Regions from separate parts of the Mixta intestinalis genome, predicted to be linked through region 4. Evidence: predicted binding sites of a transcription regulator. Region 4 holds the regulator's gene; each other region holds the start of a gene.

Region 1 (2,208 bases), 270 kb from region 4:
CTATGCTTTAGGCACCTCAGGGCGGCAGCTACGCCGCTTAATCAAATAGATAGTTCGTTAATTTACAGGAGTAAACGCTATGGCGACCGGAGTTTCTCGCGTCTGGATGCGTCTGTGGCTACCTTTAGCCGCACTGCTGATTGTTATGCAGCTTACCGGCTGTGGCGATAAAGAAGGTGAACAGCGCAAGGCCTTTAGTGACTTTTTACAGAATACCGTGATGCGTAGCGGCGAACATCTGCCTGCGCTCAGTGAAGATCAGAAACAACGCTTCGGCAATTACACCAACGATTACGCCATTATTTATAACTTTTCCCAGCAGGTGAATAAGGCGGTCGATCAGGGTCTGCGTCCGGTAGTGGATGAGCTTTCTGCGATTCGCGTACCCCAGGATTATCTGACCCATCGCGATACGCTGCGCCAAACCAGCGGCACGCTGAACGTGCTAGCACAGCAGATCCAGAACGCGAAAAATCAGGCGGACAGCAGCAAAGCGGCCCTGAAACAGCCCGATGACTTAAAAGCGGTTTACGATCGTATTTATGCCAAAGTGGTTACGCAGCCTGCCGCTTCGTTGATGCCGCTGATGCCAGCGCTACAGTCGCTGAGTCAGGATGTGGTGCAGGCGGGCGATTTCCTGCAGCAGCAGGGCGCGCGCGTGAGCTTTAACGATAATGGCGTACAGTTCCCCACGTCACAGCAGGCGAGCCAGTATAATACGCTGATGAGCAACGTCGCAGCGAAAGCACAGGCGCTGACGCAGGCACAAAGTGCTGTACAAGGCGGTTTCCAGTAACAATTGAGGCGTCGGGCGCTAATACCGACGCCCTCTCTGTCCTTTTTGCTCTAATCTACCGTCCCGTTCTGCCTAAACTCTATATCCCTGTACATTTTACGCCGTTCTTTTTCCATGCCAGGATAAAGTGTGATCCGACGTATTTTTGAACAAAAGTTTATTGTGATAAAAATCACATTTTTGACATAAACCCATCAGATAAAAATGTGATCTTTATCACGATTAAAAACCACTTTTTGCTGCCGAACTTAGCCAAAAGGTTTTCTTTCCGTGCTTTTCTGTGATCATAGTCACTAAAAACACCCATTCTCTCTACCTCTTATTGTGATCTTAATCACTCTGGCGGGTTCACTACGCAGCTTGCTAAACGCGTGCTAGAGTCCGCCTGCATACAGTAATCCAACGGCCCCTCGCCGTAACGTCTTAACAAAAATCACGCGCTCTCTTATTTCCCGGCGCGTAACAATAAGAGGTGTGTTTTTATGTCCTCATCAGTCAAGGTCAAAGTACAAAGCTTTGGTCGCTTTCTGAGTAACATGGTGATGCCCAATATCGGCGCGTTCATCGCCTGGGGTATCATCACCGCGCTGTTTATTCCAACCGGCTGGTTGCCTAACGAAACGCTGGCGAAACTGGTTGGGCCGATGATTTCCTATCTGCTGCCGCTGCTGATTGGTTATACCGGCGGTCGTCTGGTTGGCGGCGATCGCGGCGGCGTAGTCGGCGCGATCACCACAATGGGCGTGATCGTAGGCGCGGATATGCCGATGTTCCTCGGCTCAATGATTGCAGGCCCGCTGGGCGGCTGGGCAATCCGTTCCTTTGACCGGGTAATCGACGGCAAAATCAAAAGCGGCTTTGAGATGCTGGTTAACAACTTCTCAGCCGGTATTATCGGTATGCTGCTCGCCATTGTGGCGTTTCTCGCTATCGGCCCGCTGGTAGAAGGTCTCTCCCATATTCTCGCTACCGGCGTAAATATTATGGTGCAGCACAACCTGCTGCCGCTGACCTCTATCTTTGTTGAACCGGCGAAAATCCTGTTCCTGAATAACGCCATCAACCACGGCATCTTCTCGCCGCTCGGTATTCAGCAGGCCAGCGAAGCCGGTAAATCCCTCTTCTTCCTGATTGAAGCTAACCCTGGTCCGGGTATGGGCGTGCTGGTTGCCTATATGTTCTTTGGCCGCGGCAACGCAAAACAGTCAGCGGGTGGCGCGGCGATTATTCATTTCCTCGGCGGCATCCATGAAATCTACTTCCCGTATGTGTTGATGGCTCCGCGTCTGCTGATCGCGGTTATCCTGGGCGGCATGACCGGCGTCTTTACCCTGACGCTGCTGAACGGCGGCCTGGTTTCTCCGGCGTCTCCGGGCTCCATCCTGGCGGTGCTGGCAATGACGCCAAAAGGC
Region 2 (2,208 bases), 600 kb from region 4:
GCCTGCGATTTTCTTTTTCATCGTTACCTCTGCGTCGATGTTGGGAACAGGGTCAGGTAGATGTCCCGCACCATGTCGGCGCTAACCTCGGTGGGAACGTTCTTGATCAGGCGCTGCACTTCCAGCGCCGAGGTGACCAGTGCGGGCAGCTGATCGGCCCCAATACCCAACTCTTCAAGGCTGGCGGGCAGCTTCAGGCGGCGCACCAGCGCGGCGAAATAATCCACCAGCGCGTGGGATTTTTCTTCCTCATTCAGGGTGGTATCGGCGTTGGGCAGCAGATCCCACGCCTGCGCGAATTTGCTCACCGCTGCCGGGCGCACGGCCCGCATGCAGGGGGCCAGCAGAATGGCATTTGCCACGCCGTGCGGCAGATGATATTTGCCGCCCAGCGGGTAGGAGAGGGCATGTACCAGGTGCGTACCGGCATGCGCAATCGCCGCGCCGCCGTAATAAGAGGCCCACAGCATATCCAGTCGCGCTTCCAGGTTATGCGGCTCGGCGACGCTGGTTTCCAGGCTGGCGAATAATTTTTTCAGGCCGATCAGCGCATAGTTATCGCTAACCGGGTTTGCCACCGTAGCGGTAAAGCATTCAATCAGATGACAGAGCGCATCAATGCCGGTGGAGGAGGCGATATGAGGCGGCATACTGGTTGTTAGCTCCGGCACCAGCGCCACGTAATCGGGCAGCATGACCGGCGAGATAATCCCCACTTTGGTCTGCTGTTCCGGAATTGCCAGAATGGCGTTCGGGGTGGCTTCTGAACCGGTACCGGCGGTGGTAGGGATCAATAGTGAAGGCAGGCGCGCGGTGGGTTTTACGCCGTTCAACAACGCCTCCAGCGTCGGCGCGTCCGGCGCACGCAGTACCGACAGCAGTTTCGCCACGTCCAGAACGCTGCCGCCGCCGACGCCGATAACCATCTCTACCTGATCGCCTTCAATATCACTCAGTAGCGCGGCCACGTCGTGCTGGCTTGGTTCGGGCGGTACGGTATCAATGAGGGTGAACGTCGTCGCCTGACGGCGCAGCCGTTCAATCAGTTCCGCCACCGCAGGAATCGCGATGATGTTCTTATCCGTCACCAGCAGCAGGTTGCGCCGGTTCTGCATCAGATAGCTGATGTCATTAAGCGCCTGGTAGCCGCTGATAAGGGTGCTGTTGATGTTCATAAAATCTGCTTTTCCTCTCGTAAAGCCGGGGCCGTTTAAGAAAATGATTACATTTCATCAGATTCAAAAAATGGCCTGTGCACGGTTGCCCAAATTTATAGGGTATATCGCTTTTTATTAATTTGAGATTGCTCACATTTAATCAATCATGATTGAATATAATCAATTCACGGTCTGGAATTAGCCTTCCTGGCACGACGAGGGGATATGAAGAACGATGGCAACCACCCTGCTGGCGAAGCAGTAACGCAGTGAACAAGGAGAGGCTATGAAATTGCTGGTCATTGCTGATGACTTTACCGGTGCCAACGACACCGGCGTTCAGCTGGCAAAGAAGGGAGCGCATACCGAAGTAGTGTTCTCTTTACAGCAGAAACCTTCAGCACGCGCCGATGTGCTGGTAGTGAATACCGAAAGCCGCGCCTGTGACGCTGAAGCAGCGGCACAGGCGGTAACGGCGGCGCTGGCTAACTGGCAGCAGCCAGAATTGCTGATCTACAAAAAAATTGATTCCACTTTTCGCGGCAACGTTGGCGCGGAAATCGAAGCGGCGCTGCTTGCCAGCGGCAAATCGCTGGCGCTGGTGGCGGCGGCTATTCCCGGCGCGGGCCGTACCACGCTGGAGGGCGAATGCCTGGTTAACGGCACGCCGCTGGCACAAACCGAGTTTGCCAGCGATCCGCGCACGCCCATTGTTGCTTCACGGATTAAAACTATCCTGGCGCAGCAAAGCGCATTGCCGGTAACGGAAATTACGCTGGCGTCGCTGCACAACGGCGAGCTGCCCGCGCTGCTGCGTCAGTATCAGCAAGGTACGCCCACCATCGCAGTGGTGGATGCGTTAACGGAGCAGGATTTAACCCACATTGCCACCGTAGCGCTGTCGTTATCGCAAACGCCGCTGCTGGTAGGGGCAGCCGGACTGGCCAGCGCGCTGCCGGTTAGCGCCTGGCTGCCCGCGCAGCAAACCTTACCGGTGCTGGTGGTTGCCGGTTCGATGAGCGAAGCCACCCGCCGTCAGGTTGAGCTGGCG
Region 3 (2,208 bases), 1.9 Mb from region 4:
TGATATTTTTATTTTTCCGGATTGACGATATTTTTATAATCAATAAGAGACTATTTAACTTTTATTTAATACCGACGTTTTTAATTAAAAGATAAACGCATATTTCTGTCTCAGGCAATGCCGTTAATTGAAACTTCGCTAAAACAAAGATAAGATGCCCCGCGTTTATTTTTAGGATGACATCAGTAATGTTATGGATAGTAACGGCTTTTCTTTTATGGTGCATATTTGGCTATATCTATAATAAAATTATGGATAAAAATGAAGAGCATCAGGAATGTTACTATGATTAACGACGTGTTATTTTCATACTTAATATCAATCACTTAAGCAAAACATCTTTTTAACCGGTAAATATTCCCCGTTTTTCTCTGGTTGACTTTTATAGTTGCACAATGCTGATGTGGTTTAATTCTTAGCCCTATAGTATGTTGTAACTAATGAAATAAACCATTCAGGCCTGCCTGAGCCGCTGAATACGCTCCGGCAATCGCCGCGTAATACGCCATAGCGGGCTTATTTTAACCATAAAAAAAGCCGCATTTAGCGGCTCTTCTTACTCAGATCTTCCGGTTCGGGTTCCGGGACGGCATCGCAGCCGCTGGTATCTTTTTTCTGTAGCTCTTCCAGCGCATCGGCTACCGTACGCTTCGCCAGCACTTTCAGCGAGGCCTCTTCCGCCTCCTGAGCGATAGACTTAAAGTACCAGCAGGCGTTAGCGCTAACCACGCAGCGGGCCGGAACCTCAGGTCGTGAGGCCCAGATTTTTTTATCCTCGATCACCGAAACATAAATATCGCGTAGCGTAATTTGATCGGCCGGGCGTCCAAGATGAATCGAACCGGTGCGGCCCAACGTGGAAACAATAATGCCATCACGCGTAAGCGGCACCATTAATTTACGAATAAAGCTGGGATTTGCTTCCAGACCATACGCCAGAATGGCGCTGGTGGAACGTTTTCCTGATTGCTCCGCCATCGCTACGCTCAAAACCATCTGCAAAGCTGTCGGGAAGCGGTAATCTAACATTTCATCATCCTGGGTTACGGCGGATATGGTTCTTTTTGGGGCCACGGCGGTGAAGAATCAATGCAAAATAATATAACAAACACAGTTACTTTTTTGAAGATAACCCGCAGGCGGGGGCACATATTCATAAATATCTCCCCCGTCTGCCCCCAGTAAAGCCCGGCTGGCGGGCGATGCGCTTCAGGCAAGGTAAACAGAGCGCGATAAAATTCAGGTCAGCCTTCTGCCCCACCGCGCCGTTTTTTTTATTTTCACTGTTTCACTTGCACGTTAAATCAACCACAATAGACGGCGTAATGTGATGCACGTCACCTTTTGATGCTAACATCACTATCTTCTTTAACTCTTTCATGCGTCTGGCATTCAGTAAATCCCATGCAAACACCCGTTTCCCGTAAAACAGCCTGGCTACGAGTTGTGCTGCTGGCTGTGGCAGCTTTTATTTTTAATACCACTGAATTTGTTCCGGTGGGCCTGCTTTCCGATATCGCCGCCTCGTTTGCGATGAAAACGCCGGAGGTGGGCGTAATGCTGACTATCTACGCCTGGGTGGTGGCGTTAATGTCGCTGCCGCTGATGCTGGTCACGCGCAATATCGAGCGGCGTTTACTGCTCACCGCTATTTTCATGCTGTTCACCCTGAGTCATGTGCTATCGCTGCTGGCATGGAATTTTTGGGTGCTGGTGGCTTCGCGCATCGGTATTGCGCTGGCGCATGCGATTTTCTGGTCAATCACCGCTTCGCTGGCGATTCGCGTTGCGCCTGCCGGTAAGAAAACCCAGGCGCTCAGCATGCTGGCTACCGGCACCGCGCTGGCGATGGTATTAGGCGTGCCGATCGGACGCATTATCGGTCAGTACCTGGGCTGGCGTACTACTTTTGGCATGATTGGTGTCTCAGCGCTGGCCCTGATGCTAATCCTGGTTAAGCTGCTGCCGAAACTGCCCAGCGAACATACCGGTTCGCTTAGCAGCGTGCCGATGCTGTTTAAACGTCCGGCGCTGGTCAGTATGTATTTCCTGGTGACGCTGGTAGTGACGGCGCACTATACCGCCTACAGCTATATCGAGCCTTTTATGCAGGCGATCGCCTCGCAGGGTGAGAACTTCACGACCTTTTTGCTGTTGATCTTTGGCAGCGCCGGTATTATCGGCAGCATTATTTTCAGTCTGCTCGGC
Region 4 (2,208 bases):
CCTTATCTGCTGGCGATGCTACAGGGCTCGTTTATTTCGCATATCAATACGCTGGTAGTACCCGGCGGCAAAATGGGGCTGGCGATGGAATTGATCATGCTGCCGCTGGTACAACGTCTGGTTGAAGGAAAGCAGGTTGCTTAAGGATGTCAGGCAATCTCCATGCATTCGTAGCTGTGGGTAATGGCAACACCCTTACCCAGCATAATCGCTACGGAACAATATTTTTCCGCAGAAAGCTCAACGGCGCGCGCTACCGCTTTGTCACTCAGCCCTTTACCGCTGACGATAAAGTGCAGGTTGATGCGGGTAAATATGCGCGGAGCCTGCTCGTGTCGCTCGGAGGTCAGCCGCACCTCGCAGTCGGTGACCGCGTTTCGGCCTTTTTGCAGGATCGATACTACGTCAACGGCGCTGCAACCGCCCGCTGCCATCAGCACCATTTCCATGGGGCTCGGCGCTTTATCGCCGGAGTTACCATCCATCAGAACCTGATGCCCTGAAGCGGACTCGCCTAAAAAAGTGAGTCCTTCCACCCATTTTACTCGTGCCTGCATATTCATTATTCCCGGGATAATGCCGCTTACTGTCAGCCTACGCTTTCAGCAGCTAAACGGCAATTGTCCGATTCACCTCAAGCTGAAGCGAGACAACAGGAGACACCAGGATAAAGCTGTGCTACAAACAAAGCTGTAATATTTTCGTTCTCAGAAACGAAAACGGGACTTTTTCACGCCCTGGCGCGCCAGAATTGCCCGGATAAATTTCCAACAGAAAACGCTTTACCATTTCAACGCCTGACAGGGAAACTGCCCCCTGTATTTAGGGCACGATTACAACAGAGGATAACAGCGAATGGTTCTCGGCAAACCGCAAACAGACCCTACTCTCGAATGGTTCCTGTCACATTGCCATATCCACAAATATCCATCAAAAAGTACGTTGATTCACCAGGGTGAAAAGGCCGAAACGCTCTATTACATCGTAAAAGGTGCAGTCGCGGTGCTGATCAAGGATGAAGAAGGCAAAGAGATGATCCTCTCCTACCTCAACCAAGGTGATTTCATTGGCGAGCTTGGCCTGTTCGAAGAAGGCCAGGAACGCAGCGCATGGGTACGGGCAAAAACCGCTTGTGAAGTGGCTGAGATTTCCTACAAAAAATTTCGTCAGCTGATTCAGGTGAATCCTGATATCCTGATGCGGCTGTCTGCTCAGATGGCGCGTCGTCTGCAGGTTACCTCGGAGAAAGTGGGCAATTTAGCTTTCCTCGACGTTACGGGCCGCATCGCACAGACGCTGCTTAATCTGGCAAAACAGCCTGATGCCATGACCCACCCGGACGGTATGCAGATCAAAATCACCCGTCAGGAGATCGGCCAGATTGTCGGCTGCTCACGTGAAACGGTGGGACGCATCCTGAAAATGTTGGAGGATCAAAATCTGATCTCCGCTCATGGTAAGACGATTGTCGTTTACGGCACCCGTTAAGCTTAATTGATCGCACGGCGTGGTGCCCTGCATCACGCCGTGTTTATTTTTGTGATGTGGTGATGTGGCGGAGAATTATCTACCATCCTGAAGTGAACTATGCGCTGCGTCAGACGCTGGTGCTCTGTTTGCCGGTGGCGATCGGCTGGCTGTTAGGGGATTTGCAAAAGGGACTGCTGTTTTCGCTGGTGCCCGCCTGCTGCAATATCGCCGGGCTGGATACGCCGCATAAACGCTTCTTCAAACGGCTGATCGTTGGCGGCTCGCTCTTCGCGCTCAGCAGCTTTCTTATTCAGTGGCTCTCGCTGCACCATATTCCGCTGCCCGTCACCCTCTTTACTATGGCTCTGCTGCTGGGCGTTACCGGTGAAATCGGGCCGCTACATGCCCGTCTGCTTCCAGCCTCGCTGATTGCCGCGATTTTCACTCTCGGCCTGGTGGGGCAAATGCCCATCTGGGTGCCGCCGCTGCTCTATATCGCAGGTACTTTCTGGTATGGGCTGTTTAACTGGCTCTGGTTTCGTCTCTGGAAAGAACAGCCGCTGCGTGAAACGCTAAGCCTGCTCTACCGTGAGCTGGCCGACTACTGTGAAGCAAAATATACCCTGCTCACGCAGCTTACCGATCCGGAAAAAGCGCTGCCGCCGCTGCTGGCGCGCCAGCAAAAAGCGGTCGATCTGATCAATACCTGCTATCAGCAAATGCATATGCTGGCCGCCA

The links. Region 4 encodes CRP, which controls carbon source genes, mostly activating them, when cyclic AMP is high. Its sites were predicted from a motif close to ATGTGANNNNNNTCACAT; they were not measured.
Region 1: the regulator CRP is predicted to act here: its motif matches at 1,001-1,018, upstream of C7M51_RS18255 (PTS mannitol transporter subunit IICBA).
Region 2: the regulator CRP is predicted to act here: its motif matches at 1,296-1,313, upstream of C7M51_RS00410 (iron-containing alcohol dehydrogenase).
Region 3: the regulator CRP is predicted to act here: its motif matches at 1,326-1,343, upstream of C7M51_RS06680 (sugar transporter).

The regions. Positions count from the first base shown of each region.
Region 1 covers NZ_CP028271.1:3,933,781-3,935,988, reverse strand. The annotation lists gene C7M51_RS18260 (DUF3053 domain-containing protein) at 80-796, shown strand; gene C7M51_RS18255 (PTS mannitol transporter subunit IICBA) at 1,279-2,208, shown strand, end outside.
Region 2 covers NZ_CP028271.1:102,163-104,370, forward strand. The annotation lists gene C7M51_RS00405 (dihydrodipicolinate synthase family protein) at 1-21, opposite strand, end outside; gene C7M51_RS00410 (iron-containing alcohol dehydrogenase) at 24-1,175, opposite strand; gene dtnK (D-threonate kinase) at 1,444-2,208, shown strand, end outside.
Region 3 covers NZ_CP028271.1:1,424,556-1,426,763, forward strand. The annotation lists gene C7M51_RS06670 (hypothetical protein) at 1-3, shown strand, start outside; gene oqxR (efflux pump transcriptional repressor OqxR) at 544-1,029, opposite strand; gene C7M51_RS06680 (sugar transporter) at 1,405-2,208, shown strand, end outside.
Region 4 covers NZ_CP028271.1:4,199,513-4,201,720, reverse strand. The annotation lists gene C7M51_RS19415 (phosphoribulokinase) at 1-144, shown strand, start outside; gene C7M51_RS19410 (OsmC family protein) at 150-557, opposite strand; gene crp (cAMP-activated global transcriptional regulator CRP) at 856-1,488, shown strand; gene C7M51_RS19400 (YccS/YhfK family putative transporter) at 1,551-2,208, shown strand, end outside.